Niabella beijingensis: one gene and its partner. The protein of the gene in region 2 interacts with the protein of the main gene of each other region in a pairwise test. Links are inferred from orthologs where the notes say so. Each region holds a gene or a part of one and is shown on either strand. Other genes may lie near its edges.

Region 1 (5,867 bases), 680 kb from region 2 along the record:
TCCGCCAGCTGAATGAACAGGCGGCCGGCAGGATCATCATCATGCCGGGCAGCGGTGTGCGGGCAGATAATGTAAAGGCCCTGGCTGAAAGTACCGGCTGTACACAGTTCCATAGCTCACTCCGCGAGATGATCCCCTCCCGCATGAAATATGTGGCGCCGGCTTTTGCTGCTGATACGGAAAGCATCCGGCACTCTGGTATTGATGCCGCAGCTGTGGCTGCCTTTAAGCAAGCATTGTATTAACAAAAAACAACCGGTATGTTTTACAGGACCATCCTCCTGCTGATCTGCTCCAATGTGTTCATGACACTGGCCTGGTATCATCATTTAAAAAATGAGAACTGGCCGCTCTGGAAGGCCATTCTGCTAAGCTGGCTGATCGCTTTTTTTGAATATTGCCTGGCGGTGCCTGCCAACCGCATCGGGCAGAAATCGGGGATCAACCTGTTTCAGCTGAAGATCACGCAGGAAGTGATCACGCTGGCCGTTTTTACGGTGTATGCCGTTGCATTTGCCAATAATGCATTTCACTGGAAATACCTGGTGAGCTTTTTACTGCTGATCGGTGCGGTGTACTTTGTATTTGCAGATATTAAATAAGATCGCAGGATATGGGCCGCTGAGGCACTGGATCACTGAGTTGATTTCTGACCTTTTCTTAGCCGGGTGCTTCGCAGGGAACCTCGCGTGTATTTTTTTTATGTTCAAAATGCTTCGTGCCGCTGGCACTCGGGCGGGTATCGTGATCATCGCTCCGGAATGAATTCCGGAGCTGCTTTATAGGGGTCAGGCCTAAGGCCTTAAGGTTCTTTTGTTCCGTAACGGAAATTCCGGAGCTGCTTCATAGAGCCAGACCTACAGCCTTATTTTTTTTATCCGGTGGCGGGAATTACTGAATAGCTGTGTGTAATAAAAAAGGTTGTTTCATTAGCTGAAACAACCTGTGAATATTTTTTTAGCGAAGCTGTTATTTTGATACGCTGTACTGCGCGGCGATCTTGCCGGATACAGCAGGAGTCTTTGCCATTTCCTGTTTTACAGGGACCGGCTCCTTGCTTACATTGCCTTCTACCTGTGCAAGCGTCGGAGCAATTACCAGCGATACGATCGACATCAGCTTGATGAGGATGTTCATCGAAGGACCGGAAGTATCCTTGAACGGATCACCAACGGTATCTCCGGTTACAGAAGCTTTGTGCGGATCTGATTTTTTATGGAACATTTCGCCATTGATCTCAACTCCTTTTTCAAATGATTTCTTGGCATTGTCCCAGGCACCACCGGAATTGTTCTGGAACATTCCGAGTAATACGCCGGAAACTGTTGCTCCGGCAAGGAAGCCACCCAGCGCTTCTGCACCAAAGCTGGGTAAAAAGCCGATGATGATGGGCGAAACGATCGCGATAGCACCCGGCACCACCATTTTCTTAAGAGAGGCCTCTGTGGAAATGGCCACACATTTATCATATTCGGGTGTTCCGGTTCCTTCCATGATACCGGGAATGGTACGGAACTGTCTCCTTACTTCTTCCACCATGGCCATGGCTGCTTCGCCTACGGCGCGGATGGCCAGTGCGGAGAAGATGAACGGGATCATGGCGCCCAGGAACAGGCTGGCCAGCACATTGGCCTTATAAATATCAATTCCCTTGATCCCTGCAACACCTACAAACGCGGCAAACAGGGCCAGGGCGGTCAATGCCGCAGAGGCAATGGCAAATCCTTTACCGGTAGCAGCTGTGGTATTTCCCACAGCGTCCAGCACATCTGTTTTTTCACGTACTTCCTTGGGAAGCTCGCTCATTTCTGCAATGCCCCCGGCATTGTCTGCGATAGGACCAAACGCATCAATGGCCAGCTGCATGGCGGTGGTTGCCATCATGGCTGCCGCTGCGATGGAAACACCATAAAGACCGGCACATTTATAAGAAGCAACGATGCCCGCAGCCAGCACCAGTATGGGCAGGAAAGTGGATTCCATTCCCACTGCCAGTCCGCCGATCACATTTGTGGCATGGCCCGTTGATGATTTCTTGATGATGGAGTTCACCGGACGTTTGTCCATGGCCGTATAGTATTCCGTGATGATCGTCATCAGCGCCCCAACAGCCAGTCCTACAACGATAGCACCCAGTACGCCGGTCTTTGAGAATACAAAACCGCGGAGCTCCATTTGATCCGGAAGGATCCAGTATACCAGGCCCGCGGATGCCAGTGCGGTAAGGATGATGGAGCCCCAGTTGCCCATGTTCAATGCTTTCTGAACGGTTTGGGTACTGATGCCGGCGCTTTCACTGATTTTTACAAAGAACGTTCCCATGATCGAAAATAAGATACCGATACCGGCGATCAGCATGGGCAATACCACGGGGGAATAACCTCCAAGGAAGTCGGCGCCATCGGCAATATCGATCTGTTGTCCCAGCACTATAGTGGCCAGCACGGTAGCAACATAGGACCCGAACAGGTCGGCACCCATACCGGCTACGTCACCAACATTATCACCTACATTGTCTGCAATGGTGGCCGGGTTGCGGGGATCATCTTCAGGTATGCCTTTCTCTACCTTACCCACAAGGTCAGCACCTACATCGGCCGCTTTTGTATAGATACCGCCACCCACACGTGCAAATAATGCAATGGATTCAGCACCCAGTGAGAACCCGGTAAGCACCTCGATAGTGGTCAGCATTTCAGCTGAATTGAGGTCCGCTTCCGGCGCAAAAAAATGTTTAAGGATAATATAAAGCCCACCCAGTCCCAGCACAGCCAGACCGGCAACGCCAACGCCCATAACGGCGCCGCCTCCGAAAGACACATTAAGGGCTTTGCGGAGACTTGTCCGGGCCGCATTGGCGGTACGCACATTCGCGAACGTTGCGGCACGCATACCGATATAACCCGCCACAGCACTTAATACAGCGCCAATGACAAAGGAAATGGAGATCATCCAGTGGGAGTGGGGGTTGGCATTGGCCAGCACGCCCAGCAAAATAGCAACGATAATAACAAAATATCCAAGTATTTTCCATTCGGCTTTTAAAAAGGCCATGGCGCCCTCAGCAATATGATCGCTGATTTCTTTCATCCTTGGTGTTCCTGCATCCTGTTTAACAACCCATCGAAATTTTATTAAAGTGTAAATAAGACCGATAACGGCCATAAGAGGTACTAGATAGATCAGATGTTGCATATAAATTTTTCTATATTAATATATAATGCATAAGCAAGGCTGCAAATATAAGTGTTGCATTCAAAACCATTAATGTTATTTTTAATGCGGTTTCGGGGTTCATGAAGGGGTCATAGACAGCATATTTAAATCGATTGCATTGTGCAGCTAAAATATTAAAAAATATCCGGTATTGTATGACAATTGCCGGAATTCCGTGGTGTATGACTGGTGGGTATTCATTGTTCAGTGATGTATTATTGTAATGCCTGGAATGCTTTTCCAAGATGCTCAATGATATCGGAAGCCAGCATGGCTTCCATTCCGTGAGAGGACGCAGCAAGATCTCCGGCCAGCCCGTGAAGGAACACGCCCATAAGCGCCGCATCTTTCGATGTATAGCCCTGGGCCAGCAATCCGGTAAGGATTCCTGTAAGCACATCGCCGCTGCCGCCCTTGGCCATACCGGCATTTCCCGTAATATTGAAATAACCGGTGCCATCCGGCAGTGCTACCAATGTATGATGCCCTTTTAAAATTATTACAACATTCAATTCCATGGATTTAGAGCAAGCTACCTCTATTTTTTTAAAATCATCTTCAAAATTCCCGAACAGCCGGCTGAATTCTTTGGGATGCGGTGTCAGGATGCTTTCCGATGGAATAAGATTCAGAAGATTCCCGTCTTCAGAAAGAATATTCAATGCATCGGCATCTAATACCATGGGGTGCGTGCCCTGCTCGAAAAGCTCCCGCAGCAGGGATTTTGTTTTCGGCTCCGTGCCAATGCCCGGACCAATACCGGTTGCAGAAAATTTATCCGGTTCGTAACTGATGGCCGAAACAACCGAAGGGTCGGGATCGGGGAAGACCATGGCTTCGGGCGCGGCTGTCTGCATAACCAAAACACTTTCCCCGGGTACATGCGCACTTACCAGTCCGGCTCCTGTTTTCAGGCAGGCCCGTGTACTCAGCACAGCGGCTCCGGTTTTTCCATAGCTGCCTGCTACAATCAGCGCATGTCCGAATGTTCCCTTGTGGGCAAAGGCGCTGCGCGGGCGATAGAGACGCCGGGCCACAGGTTGATTGATGATATAATAGGGCGTATCGACCAGCTCCGGAAAAGAAGGGTGCAGGTTGATATCCATCAGCTGTACTTGTCCGAAAGCGGGTTCGTTTTCTGCCAGCAGGAACGCCAGTTTGAGTACCTGGAAGGTAAGCGTGTGCCGGGCCCTGATAACCGTATTGTTGCGGGAAGACTGATCACAAAACAATCCGCTGGGAATATCAACAGCCACAATCGGTGCCGTGCGTTCATTCAAATAGGTCACCAGCCGGGCTGCCAGTCCGTTCAGCGGCCGGTTGAGCCCGGTTCCGAAAAGCGCATCAATAATAATACAGCCCTCCGGTACCAGGGGGAAATCGGTTTCCGAGCGGAGGCGGTAAACCGGTATGGCAGACAGATGCTGAAGGATATTGAAATTGGAGCGGTAGTCGTCCGATCCCTTTGCCGCCGTTTCCAATATGAATACGTTCACAGATCTTCCGGCGTTGTACAATAACCGGGCAATCGCCAGTCCGTCGCCGCCATTGTTACCTTTTCCGCAAAAGATATAATAACTGTCGGCAAGCGTATTTGTTACCAGCCAGCGCGTGCAGGCATTTGCCGCACGTTCCATCAGTTCTAATGAAACCACGGGTTCCTGCCGGATGGTATACTCATCCCATTGCCGTATCTGTGCTGCGTTCAGTAATTTCATGGATGCTTCTAAAGATAGGAATCTTTAAAGAAAAATGCAGGGCCCAGGGCCCCGCATTTTTTATAATAACTAAACAACAAGATCCTAAAAATCAAACTTCAGCCGGATGCCCACGCCTGTATAATTGAGTTTTTGATCGGATACGCTTTTCATGGGGATCTTAAGGAACGGCTCTATTGCCACATTATTCTTCGAAGATACCCGCTGTTTGTATCCCATCGACACATTATAAAACCCGAGGAACGGTGTTTTTTCCTTGCCGGAGGCTTCGGGGGCCGCATCACTGGTGGAATATTCCACCACCCGCATGTTTTTGTCTTCTTTAAGAAGACCCTGGCTGTTCTCTACCTGTACCCGCTGGTTGGTGCTGGTTACATAGGTGTACTGGGCATTGTCCTTTATAACCACCAGGCCGGATACCCCTGCACTGGCATAGAGTTTTTTTGAAATATTATAGCTGATATCCACCGGGATGTCGAAACCGCTCACGGCTCCTTTTACGGCTTCCAGCTGGGGCTGGGAGGTAGTGTTGCTGTTACTGAGCAGACCTCTTGCTGCAAACAGGCCATCTGCTACAGGGCTGTTCAGGGAAGCGGGAGGCGGTGAGGCTGCCACATCAAAGTCGCGGGAGGCGGTCAGTTTGTTGTGAGCGATCCCCGTACTGATCCGGATCTTATCGTTGATGGCATAGCCCAGTGAAGCTCCGTACCCCATGTTCACGTTGGTTTCTCCGAATGTGGGCGAAAGAAACAGACCCAGCGACCATCTTTTTGAGCGGCCGGATTCTTTCTGTTCGCTGTTCCGGGCGAGTACGGGATCACGGGTGACGGGCATTGCCTGTCGTGGTGGTTGTGTTGCCTCTTCAGTAATGATCCGGTTTTCCCAGAAATGAACCGGCGCTGACGGTTTGGGCGCGGCAGGCTTGCCGGCCAC
Region 2 (7,805 bases):
GATATTAAACTTTTCATTGGGAGTTATATCCAGGTTATTGCGAAAAATATAACGTTTAAAATTGGTATTCTTGATAATCCCTTCCTGGTCTGTATAGCTCAGCGAGGGCGTTACTCGTATAATACCGCTGTTAGCCGCTAAAGAGATAAAATGATTCTGTTCCAGCCCGCTGCCATTCAATATGGCACCCTGCCAATCGTAATTTTTCGGGTTTGCCTCGTATTGTTGCCTGAACTGCTCTATATCCTTGTCGCTATAGATTGTCGTGCCATTATCATTCATGCTGGCATCATTGAATACACGCATATAGGTCAACCCGTCTGTCACTTTGGGAATTGCTGTTGGTGTTTGTTTACCAATAAAGCCCTTATAATTCACCGACAGCTTGTCTTTTGCCCTTTTAGTAGTGATCAATATAACACCATTGGCAGCCCTGGAACCATAAATGGCTGAAGAAGCAGCATCTTTCAATACAGATATAGATTCGATCAGGTTCACATCCACATCATCAATTGAGCCTGCCACTCCATCAATAATTACCAGCGGGTTGCTACTGGACCCTCCAAAGGAATTGATCCCCCTGATCCGGATCTGTGCACCGTCCCCTCCGGGAGCACCCGTCTGAGAGGTAACGGTTACACCGGGAGCCAGTCCCTGCAGCGCATTAGAAGCAGAAGTATTAGGACGTCTTTCGATCTGGGCACTGCTGATAACAGAAACAGAACCGGTAAGATTGGCTTTTTTCTGTGTACCATAACCTACCACCACAACTTCATTTAAGCCGGTAACATCTTTTTGAAGGATTACATTTACCACTGCGGCACCGTTCAGGGGCATTTCTTTCTCCGCATAACCTACCATAGAGAAAACCAGCATATCTGTAAGATCAGGTACACTCAATGCATAATTACCTTCAGTATTACTGGTAGTACCTGATCCGGCCCTCTTCACGCTGATACTCACCCCTTCCAGGGGCTTATTATTTTCATCAGTAATTTTTCCGGTGATTTTTTTTGACTGTGCTGTGGCAGACAATGTCAGTAATAAGAGCCCAACCAGAATGAACAGCCAGCTACCGGTTAGTTTCGGAGAATTGCTTTGCTGCTGAACAACGGCAAAGCAGTAGTTTTTTTTCATAATGACCTGAGTTTTATTCCTTTCGATTTTTTATTTAATAGGCTGTTTTCAGTTTAATATACCAAGCAATCTTAAAAAGAAGTGATTCGAACATTCTGGAAAAACGATTTCTGTTATTTGTTCAAACCTGAGCAGCAGCCCTTAATTAAACCAAATATAATATAATTACACTTATTTAAACATTTATAAACTGAAAAAATAAATAAATTAATAGTTTATTAAACTTTTTTTAATCTAAAATTAATACTTTTAAATACTTGTGTTGTTCCCTAAGCATACAGGAAGAAAAGATCCTTTACAATCAGAACGAGCATTATTCATTTTCTTAAACGATTCAGTATGAAAAAGAGCTCGTTTTCACAAATCCAGTTCACCGCCAATCTGTTCAGCAGCTTATTTTGACTATCCTGTTCGGCCTGTTGCCGTTCCTGTTCATCGGATGCAGGAAGGAGTTTAAACCAGCCACCGGAGTGATTCCTGATAGGCAATTCATAAAAGGGATGGTTTCATTAACCGATTTTTCTCCTATTGCCTCATTTAAGGTCAAATACCAGGTTCTTTTACTATGATATTAACGGAGATGGTAAATGCATTGCAGGTACTGGATGAGATCTCCTGCAATTTGTTATTTCTTGGTATTGACGGCATTGATCTCGAGTAGGGAGTGCCCATTTCCAACATTCCCGAGGCCGCCCTTATTCGTAAAATGATTGAAGCTTCGCAAACATTAATCCTGCTTGCAGACAGCACCAAGTTCAATAAAAGAGGGCTTGGGAAAATCTGCAATCTTGACCAGGTGGAATATATTGTAACCGATAAGAACGTGTCTGAAGAAACATTGACTGCGCTACAGGAAAAAGGAATTAAAGTCATTATCGCCTGACGTGCAGCAGGTTCCTAATCCATAGTTGACCAGCCGGTACAGGATTTTACCAACGTAAAGAAAAAGCTTGTATTGCTATTGTTTAAAAGAGTCCGGCAGTTACCGGTCAGACTGTTTCCGGTTCAAAATTTCTTTTTTCTTTTTCAACACCTTCTCAGCTTCCGGAAGATGCCGGAAATACTCCTTCAGCGTCCATTCCATGTTCTGGGATTCCTTTAAATATTTCGCCAGCGGAGGAAGACCGATCTCTTTTCGCCAGGTATCTGTTCTATAAGGATCGATAAGCGGGTACATAATGGTTCTGTTATCCATCGTAACCATTAATTGTGTGCCGTATTTCTGTTTTTCTCCTTTGTCCGTCGAGATGCGGTCGGTAAAATAACCCAGGTATCGGGGTTCAAGCTTATTATCCTTCACTGCGTTTGTTACCGTTTCCAGGTATTTCTCATGGGTGGACAGGTCTGCATGGTGAAGCACTGCCCATACCGTTTTAGAGCCCTCTGTGCCCACTGCTTGGGGGTCGGGCCAGCCATCTTTTCTATGATGTTTATGATCGCATTTAAATTAGCAGAATCCGAATGATGCATTTTTTTAAATATGGCCTTTAAGCGCACTGAGTCAATTTCTTTTGCGTCGAGCAGTGGAATAAGTTGCTGCCGGTACCGCTGGTCCTCATAATCGACCTCCGCCAGTTCGCCGGCAAGAGCGGCATTCCAGGTATCTTTAGCATTGCTTTTAGGACCAGCATCATGCTGACAGGCAGCCGCAAAGACCAGAAGCAGAACCGGGATATATACCATTACTATTGCTGCTCTCATAAAGGTCTTTCTTATAAAATTAATCAATTCCGGATAAAGGAGCAGCCCCGCGGATCTTCGGTTTTATTACTACAGTTCCTTTATCCGGATATTCCGCAGCCGCAGTTCGGAATCATGGCCCAAAAATGCGATATAGCCTTTTTCATACAGCAAACGGGGATCCTTTGCCAACGCAGCCACCGGCAGTGCTTTGATATCGGTGTCCAGGATGGTTTCCCCGTTCAGCACAATTGTAATACGGAACCCGCGCACCCGCACTTCCTGGGTATTCCATTCCCCAACGGGCTTTAATCCCTTCCGCCTTGCAGGAACATAGCCGTAAAGCGAACCATGGTACTGATACGGCTTAAGATTTTTGTATACCGGAGCATCGTTATCCAGGATCTGCAATTCTATACCATCATACCCTTTTGTGCCGTCTACTAATTTATGACGTATACCCAAACCATTATTGGCGGCCGGTGTTAGTAAAAATTCAAACCGGAGGATAAAATCGCGGTATTCCTTCCCGGTGTACAGATTGCCGTACCCCTTTGTCTTTTTTACAATCGCTCCTTCACTCACATAGTACTGGTTGTTCTTATCGATCCAGTTTGATAAAGAGTATCCGTCGAATAATAACTGATAGCCCTCTTTTTTTTCCTGCGGGGATAAGCTATTGCTGACATCGCCCCCTGTTGCACGGCTGGGTTTAGGCGAACAGCTGAAGAAAAAAAGAACAACAGGAATTAGCAGAAAGTTTTGTCTCATAAAATAGTTTTAAAAAATGTAAGAGTAAATGGCTGCCGCCTGTAATATCTCCGGAGGGATACGGCAGGCCTTTTTGCCGGTCACTATGTTCCCATCCGCTGCCTCATTGTCTCGTAAAGGATCATCCCGGCAGCCACCGAAACATTCAGACTTTCGAACTCGTGTTGCATGGGAATGGAAATGGCAGTATCGCATATTTTCAGCAATGCCGGGTAAATCCCCTTCTCTTCACTTCCCATTACAATTGCAGCTGGTATGCTGAAATCGGCTGTTGCAACCGGTACCGAACCCTTCATTTCAGCAGCAAATACCGTAATACCATTTAAATGAAGTTCATCAACTGCCTTCATCAGACTGTTCACCCGGCAAACCGGGATCTTCTCCAACGCACCTGCAGAGGTAAGGATCGCATCTTCGTTTAATGCCCCCACCCCCTTATCCGGGATGATAATGGCATGAATACCGCAGCACCAGGCCGTGCGGGCAATACCGCCGATATTGCGTATATCGGTGATGCCGTCCAGGATCAGGAACAAAGGCACCTGGCCGCTTTCTGTCACAAAAGAGATCACATCCTGCAGGTTCTGATACGTGATACGGGACTTTTGGGCAATAACGCCTTCATGATCGCCTACATTGAAATAGTCCAGCTTCACCCTGGGAACATAATTCACCGGCACCTGGCTGGCGGTGGCCAGTCGCCGGATCTCCCCCAGCAGCGGATCTTTGGCCTGCTGATCTACATAGATCCGGTCAAAGGAATTACCATCCTGCAGCGCCTGACGTACGGCCTCCCTGCCATAGACAAGACTGGACTTTCTGGGACGTTGTTGTTTTTTTCTGAAATCTTTCACACCGCAAAGAAAAGGAAACCCACGTTAAAATTTAAATCCGCCTGATTTTTCATCCCATTCAATGATCCATTGAAGGAACCGGACGGCAAGAATGACCAGGAGCACCAGGAAAATTCCGGTAATGATCAGTATCATTAGAATAACCGAACGGGCGCTCCCCCTGTGTTTTCCTTCGGTGTAATGCTCCGTAAGTAGTTTCAGGTTACGGGTGTTTGCCTTATAAGCAAAATCAAAGATCCATCCGAGCACAGGAATGGCCCCTACAAATGCATCCAGTGTGGCATTGACCACCATTTTTGCCACCAGTTTCCCCGAGGCACCATGCTGGGCCATAGTGATGATCAACCCGATCGACATCAGGTAGCCACCCACATCGCCGAGTACCGGTATAAAATTCAGAATCGGATCCAGGCCAAATTTAAACCCACCAATGGAGAACTGTTCATCCATCAGCCTGCTGATCCTCCTCACCGTTCTCAAACGGGGATCTGCAGACGGGTCCGCTGTTGTCAATTGCCGGTTTTTATACTTCATCGTTTCAATATAAGATACCCTGGCAGCAGGCGGCTGATTTTTCACTTACACCAGGCGGGTTCCTTTGTGCTGCATCAGTGCCGCCTTTTGAAATGCCGCCACAGAGATAGCATCCGTGATCAGTCCGTCTTCTACCATGGCAAAAGCAGTTTCCAGGGGAAGTTTCCGGATCGTAAGCTGTTCGGTCTCCTCCGGCTGAGGGCTTTTCTGTATCAGTCCTGTCGCCAGGTATACAATGGCCAGTTCGTCAGAAACGGAATTGGACAAATGCATCCGCAACAGTTCCTTCCAGTGCAGCGCTTCCAGCCCGGCCTCTTCCAGCAATTCCCTCCTGGCACTTTCAAGCGGATCCGTTCCTTCCGGGCAGCCACCTTCGGGAATTTCCCAGGTATACACATCAATCGCAAAACGGTATTGTCCGATCAGGTAGGTATTCAACTGCTCGTCTAATACAAGGACCCCGATTGCTATATTTTTAAAATGCACTTTTCCATAAATACCTTTGCCACCCCGCGGATTGATCACATCATAAGCCGTCACATTGATCCAGGGATTGTCATATACCTCCTGTTTTCCCAATATCTTCCATGGATTTACCGTCGTTGTCATTTATCAGTTTTTGAATGATAAAGTTAACAATTATTGTTCCACAATTTATTGTAACCTATGTGCCGGAAAAACACCGCAGCATCTCATTTTCAGCAACCGGCAGTCCCCGGCCGGTATTTCCATCGAAGAACCGTTCATCAAGAACTCCGGCTTATAACAATAATTCAGTTAGCTTTGCGTATTAAGAATAAGCAACTTAACACTTTAAAATAATGATTATGAAAAAATCCTTCTTTGCTGTGGGCACCGTGGCCCTCATGATCCTGGCCTCCTGCGGAAATAGCGCTTCGGACACAAAAACAACAGACTCCACGGGCATGGCACCGGTAGATACCGGTGCTTCAACATCCACCGCACCAGCGCCGGAAGGCACACAGGTGGCGGTTGCAAACCTGCAATTAACTGCCGACAGCACCAAGCACATTGGAACAGCCAAGTTCTACAAACTTACAGATGGAAAGATCCGGCTGGACCTTGAGATCGATCTGAAAGAGCGGGCAGACAGTAATGTGGCGGTACACTTTCATGAGCACGGCGATTGCGGCATGAAGGGAGAAAACTCACACGGGCACTGGAATCCTACAAAATCCAATCACGGTGAGTGGGGCTCTGCCGCCTTCCACTCCGGCGATATCGGCAATATCAAATTAGATGCTTCAGGGCATGCAACAAAAAGTGTAACGACTGATCTGTGGAGCGTGGATCCGGGCGAAAAAGAGATCATTGGCCGCGCCATTATCGTACATGGCGGTACCGATGATTATAAAACACAACCCACCGGCAACAGTGGTCCCCGCATCGGCTGCGGTGTTATCACAAAGCCCTGATACGATCGGTTTAAATTTTCTGAAAGGCTGCAATGGTGCAGCCTTTTTTATTCCCCTGCATCTTGATGCACGACCCGTCAGAACTGTAGCAGTTCGCCTGGTATTGGCGGGAATTGATTAACTTGTATTGAAATGAAAAAGATCCTTCTGTTTGGAGCCGGCAAATCTGCTACGGTATTGATCCGGTACCTGCTGGATCAGGCAGCGCAGGAGAACTGGCAGCTTACGGTTGCCGAAGCAAATCCGGAACTGGCAAAAAGCAAATTGAACGGCCACCCCAGAGGAACAGCTGTTGCGCTGATGGCAGATGATGTATTGCTCAGGAAAACACTGATCACGGAATCGGATATCGTCATTTCCATGCTCCCCCCGGCCCTGCACATCCTTGTCGCCCGCGATTGTCTGGAACTAAAACGAGACCTTTTAACAGCCTCCTATATCGATGAGGAACTGCTGTTGTTAAAAGATGCAATCGAAGCCAATGACCTCTTATTTCTTTGCGAAACAGGGCTGGACCCTGGTATTGATCATATGAGTGCCATGCAGCTTTTTGACCGGATCCGGAGCGCCGGTGGTACGATATCCGGCTTTAAATCTCATTGCGGCGGATTGATAGCTCCGGAAAGCGACAACAATCCCTGGCATTATAAAATCAGCTGGAATCCCAGAAATATCGCACTGGCGGGCTATGCGGGGGCTGTTTATAAAACTGACGGGCAATTAAAAGAAGTCCCCTATCAGGAAGTTTTTGAAAATTGTCCGGTAATTGAGGTACCCGGTTCGGGCAAATGGGCCTGCTACCCCAACCGGAATTCACTGACCTATATTCCCGTTTACCAGCTCGACAGCGCTACAACCGTTGTCCGCTCCACTCTGCGGCATCCCGATTTTTGTACCGCCTGGAACTATATTGTAAAGGCCGGGTTATCTACGCTTACGGATGCAGAGTTGATAAACAGCTATCGGGATAAATCCATTGCCGACTGGTTCACGGCCTGCTTGAATTTTTATACGCGGGCGGAGACTTTTGCAGATTTCCTGAATCGATATGTGCCCGCTGCAGAACAGGAACTGGTGGATCATTTATTCCGTTACCTGGGATTGATGAGCGACGGGCCCCTGCCCCGGCATACAACGGTTTCGGCTGACATCCTCCAATACCTGCTGGAAACAAGACTCACCCTGTCCCCGGGAGACCGGGATATGATCATTATGATCCATGAGGTCGAATACCAGATGCAGGGGGTACACCAAAAAACGATCAGTTCGCTTATCGTAAAAGGAGAAGACGCCGTACATACGGCCATGGCAAAAACCGTGGGGCTTCCGCTGGGTATTGCAACCAAACTGATCCTGACCGGGCATATACGGGCAAAAGGATTGTGTATACCTA

What was found.
Region 1: the proteins of rlmB (region 2) and K7B07_RS24685 interact in binary tests that used the Escherichia coli proteins (3 or more experiments, as listed by UniProt). The link is inferred for Niabella beijingensis from one-to-one orthologs.

What each region holds. Positions count from the first base shown.
Region 1 is NZ_JAIQDI010000002.1:2,044,037-2,049,903, reverse strand. Bases 2,684-5,550 are described here. They hold K7B07_RS24685 (NAD(P)H-hydrate dehydratase), read right to left. Parts: upstream 4,935-5,550; coding sequence 3,432-4,934; downstream 2,684-3,431. Other genes in these bases: K7B07_RS24680 (RAD23 family protein), read right to left, coding at 5,019-5,550; K7B07_RS24690 (sodium-translocating pyrophosphatase), read right to left, coding at 2,684-3,195. Outside these bases: K7B07_RS24700 (copper homeostasis protein CutC), read left to right, coding at 1-245; K7B07_RS24695 (DMT family protein), read left to right, coding at 261-602; more of K7B07_RS24690, read right to left, coding at 970-2,683; more of K7B07_RS24680, read right to left, coding at 5,551-5,867. UniProt on the Escherichia coli protein: Bifunctional enzyme that catalyzes the epimerization of the S- and R-forms of NAD(P)HX and the dehydration of the S-form of NAD(P)HX at the expense of ADP, which is converted to AMP.
Region 2 is NZ_JAIQDI010000002.1:1,362,134-1,369,938, reverse strand. Bases 2,558-5,322 are described here. They hold rlmB (23S rRNA (guanosine(2251)-2'-O)-methyltransferase RlmB), read right to left. Parts: upstream 4,443-5,322; coding sequence 3,672-4,442; downstream 2,558-3,671. Other genes in these bases: K7B07_RS21675 (NUDIX domain-containing protein), read right to left, coding at 5,022-5,322; K7B07_RS21680 (DUF4112 domain-containing protein), read right to left, coding at 4,467-4,976; K7B07_RS21690 (3-keto-disaccharide hydrolase), read right to left, coding at 2,908-3,588; K7B07_RS21695 (hypothetical protein), read right to left, coding at 2,558-2,838. In the rest of the region: K7B07_RS21710 (SusC/RagA family TonB-linked outer membrane protein), read right to left, coding at 1-1,137; K7B07_RS21705 (DeoR/GlpR family DNA-binding transcription regulator), read left to right, coding at 1,802-2,020; K7B07_RS21700 (DUF6624 domain-containing protein), read right to left, coding at 2,120-2,497; more of K7B07_RS21695, read right to left, coding at 2,446-2,557; more of K7B07_RS21675, read right to left, coding at 5,323-5,585; K7B07_RS21670 (superoxide dismutase family protein), read left to right, coding at 5,804-6,412; K7B07_RS21665 (saccharopine dehydrogenase C-terminal domain-containing protein), read left to right, coding at 6,545-7,805. UniProt on the Escherichia coli protein: Specifically methylates the ribose of guanosine 2251 in 23S rRNA.